DNA from 4 places in the Parabacteroides sp. AF18-52 genome. Region 1 is predicted to be linked to each of the others. Evidence: riboswitches for the same ligand, from Rfam matches in the RefSeq annotation. Region 1 holds a riboswitch; each other region holds the start of a gene.
The links. A riboswitch is a leader RNA that binds a small molecule or an ion and turns the genes downstream of it on or off. The one in region 1 is predicted to bind cobalamin.

Region 1 (3,174 bases):
TCTCACCTGGGCCGTCCGAAAGGCGTTACTGATAAATTTTCACTGAAACATATTTTGGGTCGTGTATCTGAATTACTGGGCGTAGAAGTTCAGTTTGCTAACGACTGTATTGGTGAAGAAGCTGGCGCTAAGGCTGCAGCTCTGCAACCGGGCGAAGCTTTATTGCTGGAAAACCTTCGTTTCTATGCAGAAGAAGAAGGCAAACCAAGAGGTTTGGCAGAAGATGCAACAGACGACGAAAAGAAAGCTGCTAAAAAAGCAGTAAAAGAAAGCCAGAAAGAATTCACAAAGAGATTGGCTTCTTATGCAGACTGCTATGTAAACGATGCATTCGGTACTGCTCACCGTGCTCATGCTTCTACAGCTCTGATTGCTGATTACTTCGATGCTGACCACAAGATGTTCGGTTACCTGATGGAAAAAGAAGTAAAAGCTGTAGAAAAAGTAATGAACGACATCGCTCGTCCGTTTACTGCTATCATGGGTGGTTCTAAAGTTTCTTCTAAGATCGAAATCATCGAAAACCTGTTGAACAAGGTAGACAATCTGATCGTAACAGGTGGTATGACTTATACTTTCACAAAGGCTATGGGCGGTAAGATCGGTAACTCTATCGTTGAAGACGATAAGTTGGATCTGGCTCTTGACCTGATGAAGAAAGCAAAAGAAAAAGGTGTAAACCTTGTATTGGCTGTCGACGCAAAGATTGCTGACGCTTTCAGCAACGACGCAAATACAAAATATGCTAATGTTAACGAAATTCCTGACGGATGGGAAGGTCTTGACATTGGTCCTAAGACTATTGAAATCTACGCTGACGTTATCAAGAAGTCTAAGACTATCCTTTGGAACGGTCCGACAGGCGTATTTGAATTCGAAAACTTCACCGACGGTTCTCGTGCAGTAGGTAACGCTATAGTTGAAGCTACTAAGAACGGTGCATTCTCTCTTGTTGGTGGTGGCGACTCTGTTGCTTGCGTTAACAAGTTCGGTATTGCAAGCGAAGTTTCTTACGTATCTACAGGTGGTGGTGCTTTACTGGAAGCTATCGAAGGCAAAGTTCTGCCGGGTATCGCTGCTGTTAAAGGCGAACCGTACAAATAATTTTAGATATTGTTTATAATATCCTAATTAAATATAAAACTCCGGTGAAGTGATTTCACCGGAGTTTCTTGTTTTATAATCACTACCTCATAATATCCCATCCGGGATATATTACGGAAGAATAACATAGCCATATATGGCTCCTTGCAATATTGAATTAATTCATATCTTTGTTATCGACAATGGTTTCCGAATCACAATTCAGTGAGGAAGATTAAAAGGGAATCCTGTGAAAATCAGGGACTATCCCCGTAGCTGTAAGTTTTATTCCTGCAAAGGAAAAATGTTGTAACCTCTGTATGCCACTGGTCTCAGATCGGGAAGGTGTTACAACAGAAACAAGTCAGAAGACCTGCCATTTCAATCAGACAGAATCCAGCGCTTTCGGGTGAAAAGCAGTGGTATGAATCCTTTATAAGATCCATTTATCACTTTATCTCCGGGAATCATTGCGGAACTGCATGAACAGAAGTATTGTTTAATCTTAAATAAAAAGTATGATCAGCACGGAGATTTTTATTGTCAAGAGAGATGGTAAAAAAGAAGTATTCTCACTTGACAAAATCAAAAATGCAATAGCTAAAGCATTTTTATCAGTAGGTAGTTTCGCTACCCAGGAAGTAATAACCAATATCCTCAGCCGCATCAGTGTCAGCGAAGGGACAAGTGTGGAAGATATTCAGAACCAGGTGGAAGTTGCTTTGATGGCAGAACATTATTATGCGGTAGCAAAGTCATATATGCTATACCGTCAGAAACATCTGGAAGACCGGGAAGTTAGGGATAAACTGCGCTTTCTACTGGATTATTGTGATGCATCCAATCCGGCTACCGGAAGTAAATACGACGCTAATGCCAATGTAGAGAATAAAAATATCGCCACACTGATAGGTGAGTTACCGAAATCGAACTTTATCCGCCTGAACCGCCGCCTGCTGACAGACCGGTTGAAAGATATGTACGGAAAAGAAGTATCGGACCGTTACCTGGAACTGCTGAATCACCATTTCATTTATAAGAATGATGAAACGAACCTTGCCAACTATTGTGCCAGTATAACCATGTATCCCTGGCTGATAAGCGGTACAGCTTCCGTGGGAGGCAACTCTACGGCCCCAACCAATCTGAAATCTTTCTGTGGTGGTTTCATCAATATGGTATTCATCGTTTCAAGCATGTTGAGCGGTGCATGTGCAACTCCCGAGTTTCTGATGTATATGAATTATTTCGTCGGATTGGAATATGGAAAAGATTATTACCGGCACGCCGATGATGTGGTAGACTCGTCCAGTAAGCAACGTACAATAGACAAAATGATTACAGACTGTTTCGAACAAATAGTCTATTCTATCAACCAGCCGACCGGTGCCAGAAACTTCCAGGCTGTATTTTGGAATATTGCCTATTATGACAAATATTATTTCAACAGTCTTTTCGAGAATTTTGTATTCCCTGACGGCAACAAGCCCGACTGGGATTCGTTAAACTGGTTGCAAAAGCGGTTCATGAAATGGTTCAACAAAGAACGTACCCGCAACGTTCTGACCTTCCCGGTCGAGACTATGGCGCTCCTGTCGAAAGATGGAGATGTACTCGATAAGGAATACGGGGATTTTACGGCCGAGATGTATGCCGAAGGACACTCCTTCTTCACTTATATGAGCGATAATGCCGATTCGTTAAGCAGTTGTTGCCGTTTGCGCAACGAGATACAAGACAACGGTTTCAGTTATACGCTGGGAGCCGGAGGGGTATCTACCGGTTCTAAAAGCGTATTGACAATCAACCTGAACCGTTGCATACAGCATGCTGTGAAGTCCGGTATACTTTATCCGTTCTTCCTGGAAGAGGTAATCGATCTCGTACATAAAGTCCAGTTGGCCTACAACGAGAATCTGAAACAGTTACAATCCAAAGGCATGCTCCCCCTGTTCGATGCCGGTTATATTAATATGAACCGCCAGTATCTTACGATCGGGGTGAACGGATTGGTAGAAGCTGCCCAGTTTATGGGTATCGAAATCAATGACAACCCTAAATATGAAACATTTGTACAAGAAATACTCGGCA
Region 2 (3,174 bases), on a different contig from region 1:
CGGCTGAAGTATCCGTGCCGTAGTTGATAGAGCTGAACACCACCTGGTTGCCACCGCGTGAATGAATGGTGTTCATATTGTGAATGAAAGCTTCCATCGACTGATGGACACGGCTGACAGTTTTATTAATAGCATGCTGTATGATCCGTTTGTCACCGCTCAGGCCATCCAGCGGACGCGTTACATAGTCGTCCAGTTCTTTATTATACAGATGTGAGTAATCCACGCCGTTCAGGTCTTCCAGGTTCTTGATCTCTTCAATAAAGCTGTTACGTACGTAAGGAGCCAGATAGAAGTCGAAAGCGGGGATAGCCTGTCCGCCGTGCATTTCGTTCTGAGCTGTTTCCAGGGAGATGCAGCCCAGGATGCTGGCTGTCTCGATGCGTTTTGCCGGGCGTGATTCGCCATGTCCGGCAGAGAATCCATATTTAAGGATGCGGTCCAGTGGATGCTGAACGCATGTCAGGCTCTTGGTCGGGTAATAATCTTTATCATGAATGTGCAGGTAGTTGTTTGCAACGGCCTCTTTTACCTCTTCACTCAACAGGTAATCGTCGACGAACGGTTTGGTGGTTTCACTGGAGAATTTCATCATCATGCCTGCAGGAGTATCTGCATTCATATTGGCATTTTCGCGCGTGATATCGTTCGATTTAATGTTGATAATCTCCAGGAACATATCGCGTGTTTTAGCTTTACGGGCCACACTGCGCTGGTTACGGTAAGCGATATATTTCTGTGCAACGTCCTTACGGCTACTGTTCATTAGTTCCAGTTCGACTGCATCCTGTATCGCTTCGACTGTCATTTGCGGTTCTCCTTTGAATGAAATATGATCCGTAATCTGGCGGATCAGCTGCAAATCCTCCCCATTTTCTGTATGCAGCATGGCTTTTCGTATCGCTGTTACTATCTTCTCCTCATTAAATCCGACGATACGTCCATCCCGTTTGATAACTGTTTGTATCATGATAAAATTGATAATATATTTATGTTGTTTTTACTCCAACAAAGGTATGCTTAAACTGTATATGGTGTTCTTTTTGGAAAACTTTTAACGAGTTAAATTATGTCAATCTTCTGATTATTAGATATGAAATAGAGAAAAGTGGAAAACTTTTATATTTTTTATGTCGAAAATGTTTTCCAAAAAGGATAGTCAAGTGTGAGCTCTCTTCTAACCATTGCATTATCAGCCTCTTATGTGTCCTAATAAAAAATATGCACAATCTGGAGTAAAATGTGTAATATTTTCTCTACATTTGCCGCCGAATCGGTTCTGTATTATCTGGTCGGGTGATACAGATTAAAAGGGAATCGGGTGTAAATCCCGGACAGTCCCGCTGCTGTGAAGCTCCGTTCAACATTCTGAAAACAACTAATGCCACTGACGATTCAGTTGACTGTGGAAAGTTGACAGTAGACAGTTTTTCTGTCCGTATTTATCTGTCAACTGTCACATGTCAACTATCAACTTTCCGTCGGGAAGGCTTCAGAATGGGAGTCAGTCAGAAGACCTGCCATTCATTAAAGGCTCATGTCCTCGTGGGTTAGGATACGGGTTCGAAAAGATTGTTTATTTCAAAAATTATCAGATTATGGAGAAAGATTGTCCGCGTTGTGGGGTCTCCTTTGTATGCCGGGTAGACGATATCTCTGCCTGTCATTGTGCACCTGTGAAATTGGATGAGCTCCAGCTTGCTTATGTAAAGATGCATTATCCGGGATGCTTATGCAATTCCTGTTTGAATGAGATAAAGAAATATTTCTATGCCTGCGAGGTGAATCCCCGCTATAAACATTTAAAGCATTGATATGATACGGAAAATATTGATCGCAAATCGTGGTGAGATCGCGGTGCGTGTGATGCGCTCCTGCCGGGAGATGGGAATACAGTCTGTGGCTGTATTTTCGGAAGCCGACCGGGCCGCCCGGCACGTGCTTTATGCCGATGAAGCTTGCCTGATAGGCCCTGCGGCCTCCAAAGAGAGTTATCTGGATATTGAAAAAATTATTCAGGCAGCCAAACTTCATAAGGCAGATGCTGTTCACCCCGGTTATGGCTTTCTTTCGGAGAATGCCGCTTTTGCCCGGAGATGTAAGGAAGAAGGGATTATTTTTATCGGTCCGGCTCCTGAAACGATGGAAGCGATGGGAGATAAGATCTCTGCCCGCAAACGTATGATCGAAGCCGGCGTACCGGTAGTTCCCGGAACACAGCAGCCGTTGCAGAGTGCGGAAGAGGCAGTTCGGGTTTGTAAGGAGATCGGTTTTCCTGTGATGCTGAAAGCATCGATGGGCGGCGGTGGAAAAGGGATGCGGCTTATTTATAAAGAGGAAGAGGTGGTGGAAGCCTATAATTCCGCCCGTTCGGAATCTCTTTCTTCTTTTGGAGACGATACTGTTTATCTGGAGAAGTTTGTGGAAGAGCCTCATCATATCGAATTTCAGATTCTGGGCGATAATCACGGGAACGTGATCCATCTCTGCGAACGTGAATGTTCGGTACAACGGCGTAACCAGAAGATCGTAGAAGAAAGCCCGTCACCGTTTATTACGGCTGAATTGCGGAAAGATATGGGAGAGAAAGCTGTTGCTGCGGCAAAGGCCGTTAATTATTCCGGTGCAGGTACCATCGAGTTTCTGGTGGACAAACATCGGAATTTTTATTTCCTGGAAATGAATACCCGCCTGCAGGTGGAGCATCCTATCACGGAAGAAGTATTGGGTGTCGACCTGGTAAAAGAACAGATCCGGGTGGCTAACGATGAGCCGCTCCATATCCGTCAGGAAGAGATAGCCCAGCGTGGCCATGCTATCGAATGCCGTATCTGTGCGGAAGATACCGAAGCCGGATTTATGCCGTCTCCCGGTGTGATCAGGCAACTGACGGAACCGAACGGCATCGGTGTCCGTGTGGACAGTTATGTGTACGAAGGATATGAGATACCGGTTTATTACGACCCGATGATCGGCAAACTGATCGTATGGGCGACTAACCGCCAGTATGCAATCGAACGTATGCGGCGTGTACTGCACGAATACAAGATCACCGGATTGAAAACCAATATCAGCTATCTACGCCGGATCATGGATACGACTGATTTTGTACAGGGGAAATATGATACTTCTTTTATTGCGAAAAATGCGGAACAATTACAGCATCCGGTAAGT
Region 3 (3,174 bases), on a different contig from region 1:
TTGGCAATATCAATGCATTTGGATAGGTTTTGTCTTAAAGTATTTTAAAATATGGATAAAGGGTTGTGGTGTATGATAATTTGCCTAATTTTGCGCTGTCACAATATCAAAATGAAACTAACAGCAAGTTTATAGTGATAAAAAGAAAGTATATAACAGTTTTAAAAACTTCGGTTTATGTAATTAAGGAGATTTGATTATGGTAACAATGAGATTTAGTTTGGCGGGTGTAGCCTCAAGAGAAGCAGAAACAGGATCATGGATAAGAACAATTGTTGATTGTCTGGGAATCCGTATGTTTTCAAAGATGAATCCTTCGGTAAGTACGAGTAGTGTCGGTTGGGATACGACCAAGCAAAAGGAAATCCAGGATCTTCATCACTATGCCGTCCGCAACTTGATCCCCAAGGCCGGAGTCTATCAGATGGAATTACTGGAATCGCTGGCACAGTCTGCTTCTATTTATTCGCCGGAAGAGGTGGAATCTCTTTATAATGAGACGAGTAAGAAGATAGAAGAGATCAGCAGCCATATTTCGGGTGTATTGGTAAGTGCACGTGAGTTATGCAAGTCAGGGCATCAGAACTGGGAGTCTGTTCAGTCACTTCGTTATCATGTAAACCGCCTGCGTGGCATCGTAGAATCTGCATAGTTTTTGCAAAACAATAATCGGAGCAGATAGTATCTGTACATATCCCTTTCATTTCCGGAAGCGTTCTACCTCCGGAATATGAAGGGGATTATTGTATGATCATCAGTGAGAAATAGGGGTATATCTTGTCTGCTATGATCTTTTTATCGGATGTATAATATTCTTTTTCTGTCCCCACGTTTTCAAAGTAATGGAATTGTGTTTGCGGATGCTTGCGGATACATTCGTGTACGGCTTCCACGCATTGTGAAAGTTTCATGATAACGATTACATATCCTGCGTTTATCTTTTCACTCAATTCGTCGGCGGAAGGCGTACCGGGGATGACGACGATCTGTTCTTCCTGCTTAACGATATGTAAGCCTGCCAGCGCTCCGGCAGCAATGAAGGCCGGTATTCCGGCAATGCGCTGAACAGCGATTCCCGCAGCTGTAAATTTGTCGTATATATATTGTATGGAGGAATAAAAACCGGCGTCGCCTTCGGCTACGATAACGATCTGTTTTCCTTCTGCGTAATTACTTTCAGCTTCGTTGTACAGGGCATCGTAGGCTTTCCAGGCCTCCGTGCGGTCTTTACTCATCGGAAGCATGAAACACCGGATGGCTGTTTCGCTTATCTCCAGGGCGCGTACGATATCGGCGGCTCGCGAGATGCTTTCGCCTTGCCTGTTGCGGGTGGCGGGACAGTAGATGATATCTGCTGTCTGGAGTTGGCGGAGACCTTTCACCGTGATAAGTTCCGGTTCGCCGGGACCTAATGATACAAAACTGATCGGATAAGTCATTTTATTCTTGTTCTTTTATTTGGGATGCAAATGTGCTGAAAATAGTGTAAAGTTGCAAACTTCTTATTACTTTTGCGCTCGAAGTCGGTTCTGTAAAACTCCTGTTCATGGAGACAGATTAAAAGGGAACCGGGTGAGAATCCCGGACAGTCCACGCTGCTGTGAAGCTTTATAAACATCCTGATAATACCTTTTGCCACTGGTCTTTGCGATCGGGAAGGCATTCGGGATGGAAGTAAGTCAGAAGACCTGCCATTTTTTGCATAACGATTGTCCTCGTGGGTTTGGACGGTTTGTGTCGGATAAAAACAAATAGAATATGAATAAGTATTTAGTCGGTGGCTGCCTGTTAGCGTTAATGGCTACATCATGCGCATCGAAAGGAAATCAGCAGGAAAAAGAGAATGCATCGTCGCAACAAACGATTACGACGGATAGGATGGTTCAGATCACACCTAAATATGCCGAAGGTTTTCAGTTGACCTATGCCGATGGTTATGTCCTGATGGATATACATGACCCTCAGAATGAAGAAAGCACGCATTTCCTGTATGCGCTGGTTCCCCGTGGGACAAAGCCGGAAGGTATTCCTGCCGATTATACGGTGATCGAAACACCTGTGCGTAGTGCCATTTGTATGACCTCCCTGCAACTCTCCAATTTCATTAAGTTGGGAGCGGAGGATAAGGTGGTAGGTATCACGAGTACGCGCCATCTGTTTAATAAGACTATCAATAATCAGCTGAAGGAAGGAAAGACGGCGAAGATCGGGATCGAAGGTAATTTCGATAATGAGGTAATTATGAGTATCAATCCCGACCTGATCCTGATCTCTCCTTTTAAGCGTGGCGGATACGAGACGATGAAAGATATCGGTATCCCTCTGATTCCTCATCTGGGATATAAAGAAATGACGCCGCTGGGACAGGCTGAATGGATTAAGTTTGTCGGCCTGTTACTCGGGATAGAGCAGGAAGCCAATGAGAAATTCTCTGCTATAGAGAACCGTTACAACGAACTGAAAGAACTGACTGCCGAAGGTAAAGTGCAGAAACGTCCTATCGTGTTCAGTGGCGAAATACATGGTGGCAACTGGTATGCAGTAGGAGGAAAGAGCTTCCTTGCACAACTTTTCAAAGATGCCGGTGCTGATTACTTTTTGAAAGACGACGATCGTTCCGGCGGTGTGACGCTCGACTTCGAGACGGTTTATAACCAGGCGGATGAAGCCGATTACTGGCGTATCGTAAACAGCTATCCGGGAATATATACTTATAAATCACTGAAAGATCAGGATCCCCGTTATGCAGACTTCCGTGCTTTCAAAGAAAAAGGAGTGATCTACTGTAATATGCGGGAGAAACCTTTTTACGAAAGCATGCCGACCGAGCCGGAAGTTGTATTGGGCGATTTATTGCATATCTTCCACCCGAATCTACTGCCGGACCATACGCCTGTCTATTATGATTTACTTAAATAAATAGGGACGATGAAGTATTCTAACACTATCCTGATGCTTTTGATCCTTGCCTCGATCGTCGTGTTGCTGTTTTTGAATTTGGTGTTGGGCTCTGTTTCGATTCCTTTCCATTCGGTTTGGAATATCATCTGCGGCAATGGAGATGAACCGGTCACCTGGCAGAATATTATCTGGAAGTCACGCTTTCCGCAGGCCTTGACGGCATTAGTAGCCGGAGCCGGATTAGCGATCAGCGGACTTCAGATGCAAACCGTA
Region 4 (3,174 bases), on a different contig from region 1:
ATAGCCAGCGAACCGATTATACCACCGATAAAGATACCCAACCCGACAAAGATCATATCCGTCTGGTTCGTAGGTCGATCGGCATATCCCAAAGTAGCAGCCGCCTCATTCACTTCCAGCTTTGTCCCGACCAGTTCGAGCATATCGCCCGGATCGATCCGGGTCGCAGCCAATACCGGAATACTGATCCCGGCACGTTTGATACTCTTGATACTGACACCATGCATCACCTTTTCCTTGCGGAGTTGTGCCACCGTCATGCCTGCAAACTTCTTGCGGGAGATCAATACAGGTAATGTCTCTGCAGGAAAATCCAGCAAATCGATATCATTCACTTCATCCCCTATCCAGTCTTCCTCACCGATCACAAACTCACGCCGTCCGCTCAAGACAACTTCATTTCCTTTCTGGAGCATCAGGTCCGGCTTCACATCATAAATAACATTATTGATACGGACACGCTCCACAAACAGGCGGCGCCCCTGACCTTCCAGATAATCCTCCAGTTCCTGTACGGTCTTTCCGGCACCGAACCAGTCATTGCTTATCTTATAAGCCCGGAAAGTGATAGGACGTGCTGCAGGCATAAATCCGGGCTGCTCACTTTCGTCATCATTTCCCATCCTGGCCTCCAGTTCTTTACAAGCCTTTTTCACGGATGCCAGTCCACCCAGCAGACGGGGAGCCACGTCACTCATGATCCAGGCAGAACCCGCCGTACCGAAAATATACGACACGGCATAAGCCACCGGCATCACGTTGATCATAGCCGTTTTATCGGCATCGCTCAGGCTTCCCTGATTGATCGTATCTTCCGCTACTCCCAATACGGCCGAAATAGTCTGTGAACCGGCCAGTAACCCGGCAGCTTCGCCCGCATTATATCCCATCAGTTTGGCAAGAATGAAAGGAATGAACAAACAGAACAGGCACATCAATGCTGCAAAAAGCATCTGCGGAAGCCCTTCCTTCTTCAGTCCCCGAAAGAACTGCGGTCCTACGCTGTAGCCGACAGCAAACAGGAACAAAAGAAAGAATACCGATTTAATTGGTGCACCGATCTCTATATGCAATTGTCCGATCAATACTCCGACCAGTAGAACACTGGTAACTGTCCCCAAAGAAAACTTCCCTATTTTAAATTTACCGATCCAGAAGCCCAATGCCAGTGTAAGAAAAATGGCCAGTTCCGGATAATGTTTGAGTAAATCTGCAAACCACTCCATATATTAATTGTTTGGCGTTAATATTAAGACATACGATATGTCCGGTTTTATTGTGGTAAATGGAACAGTATCCACAAGGAAGTTGTTCCGGCCGATTCAATTAAGAGAATATAAAATCCATCTTATTTTAAATAATTTTCTATCTTTGTCCCCGCTTTGGTGATACGATAACATTCCGTTAATCGTATAAAAGGGAATCCGGTTTGAATCCGGAACAGTGCCCGCTACTGTGAAGCCCGATAATAAGGAAAGCATTCTTACACCACTGTCCGATACAAGGATGGGAAGGTCGCTTTCCGGGCAAGTCAGGAAACCTGCCAAGGTTTATTTATATCGTATTCCCCCGGGGTCAGGAGAATGATAAAACATACGGACAATCTCTTTTTGATAAAAGAAAATGTTTACCGACAGCCGGTATTGTGGCTTGTCGTATTCGTTCGTTACCTTTTAATTTACATTATATGAAACATTTACTATTACTTATTGCTTGTATGCTCGCACCTATGTGCTGGGCACATGACGGCGAGAACTTCAAGGCATCCGACATGCTGGCCTCCATGCAACCGGGTGACAAAGCCGCCTTATTAATGGTACATTTCGGTACCACGTATGACGACACCCGTGCTCTCACCATCGACGCGATCAACCGGAAAGCGCAAGAAGCCTTCAAAGACATGGAAGTACGCGAAGCCTACACTTCCCGCATCGTAGCACGCCGCCTGAAAGCCCGCGGTATCGAAAAACTGAATCCGGTCGAAGCGCTGGAAAAACTGAAAGCAGACGGATATACTCATATCCTCATCCAGTCTACCAACATTATCGAAGGGGTGGAAATGGAATCGCTTCGCAAAGACATTGCACCGCTGGAAAAGAATTTCAAAGAGGTACGTATCGGCAACCCGCTGCTTTATACACCGCATGACTTTGAAGATGTGATAGCAGCCGTAGCAAAGAACGGAGCCAAAGAAGGCGCGACGGTTCTTGTCGGACACGGAACGTATACACCAGCCACGGCACAGTACGCCATGATGGATTATATGCTGCAATCCAAAGGATATACCGATTACCATGTAACCACCGTAGAAGGCTATCCTTCTTTCGATGATATGGTAGCCAAACTGGATGCCAGCGGTGTAAAGAAAGTACTGCTGATGCCTTTTATGTTTGTAGCAGGCGACCATGCCAACAACGATATAGCAGGCGATATGAAGCAGGAACTGGAAAGCAAAGGTTACCAGGTGTCTGTCTTTATGCAAGGATTAGGACAAAATCCGGATATCCAGAAACTATTCATCGATCATGCCAGGTTTGCGGCCAAACATAAAATGGTCAATATCACTGAAAAGAAAAAACAATACGCTGCTGAAAAGGACTAAGTTCAAGCACAAAACTAAATGTTCAGAAAAATACTAAAACTTACACATAAGATACTCGGATTACTTCTGAGTATCTTATTTCTGATGTGGTTTCTTTCAGGTATAGTAATGATCTATCATTCATTTCCCAGAGCATCACAACAGGATAAATTAGAAAGGCAACAGGTTATCGACGGAAATTTGCCGGATATGGAAACTCTTCTGTCCGTTCTTCCCGATTCAGCACAGGTCCGTTCACTCTCCATGGAAATGTATTTTGACCGGCCTGTGGTTCATTTTCGGGGAAAGAATACGCCCGAAACACTCTATGCAGACTCTCTGCAACCAGTCGAAGCAATAAATGACGAAACTATCGAGCGGACTGCAGCACAATGGTGCTCATCTCCGATCCTGCGTGTGGATTCGATGTATAAGCTGGATCAATGGATTCCTTTCGGACGGTTGCGCGAAGAGTTCCCCATCTATAAATATACATTTGCGGATGATGGCCGCCATGAACTCTATATTTCTTCAAAAACAGGGCGCGTCCTGCAATTCACCGACAAAGACCAGCGCTTATGGGCGTGGCTCGG

Region 2: linked by a shared signal. The riboswitch ahead of DWX23_RS06095 (cysteine-rich CWC family protein) and the one ahead of nrdD (anaerobic ribonucleoside-triphosphate reductase) in region 1 are both predicted to bind cobalamin.
Region 3: linked by a shared signal. The riboswitch ahead of DWX23_RS21935 (ABC transporter substrate-binding protein) and the one ahead of nrdD (anaerobic ribonucleoside-triphosphate reductase) in region 1 are both predicted to bind cobalamin.
Region 4: linked by a shared signal. The riboswitch ahead of DWX23_RS21995 (sirohydrochlorin cobaltochelatase) and the one ahead of nrdD (anaerobic ribonucleoside-triphosphate reductase) in region 1 are both predicted to bind cobalamin.

The regions. Positions count from the first base shown of each region.
Region 1 is NZ_QUGR01000004.1:374,523-377,696, reverse strand. It holds gene pgk (phosphoglycerate kinase) at 1-1,104, shown strand, start outside; cobalamin riboswitch at 1,271-1,479, shown strand; gene nrdD (anaerobic ribonucleoside-triphosphate reductase) at 1,602-3,174, shown strand, end outside.
Region 2 is NZ_QUGR01000002.1:636,217-639,390, reverse strand. It holds gene DWX23_RS06100 (anaerobic ribonucleoside triphosphate reductase) at 1-970, opposite strand, end outside; cobalamin riboswitch at 1,258-1,540, shown strand; gene DWX23_RS06095 (cysteine-rich CWC family protein) at 1,599-1,814, shown strand; gene accC (acetyl-CoA carboxylase biotin carboxylase subunit) at 1,816-3,174, shown strand, end outside.
Region 3 is NZ_QUGR01000021.1:43,316-46,489, forward strand. It holds gene DWX23_RS21925 (hypothetical protein) at 200-652, shown strand; gene cobI (precorrin-2 C(20)-methyltransferase) at 741-1,439, opposite strand; cobalamin riboswitch at 1,508-1,711, shown strand; gene DWX23_RS21935 (ABC transporter substrate-binding protein) at 1,759-2,919, shown strand; gene DWX23_RS21940 (iron ABC transporter permease) at 2,929-3,174, shown strand, end outside.
Region 4 is NZ_QUGR01000021.1:60,381-63,554, reverse strand. It holds gene aspT (aspartate-alanine antiporter) at 1-1,226, opposite strand, end outside; cobalamin riboswitch at 1,367-1,563, shown strand; gene DWX23_RS21995 (sirohydrochlorin cobaltochelatase) at 1,688-2,602, shown strand; gene DWX23_RS21990 (PepSY domain-containing protein) at 2,621-3,174, shown strand, end outside.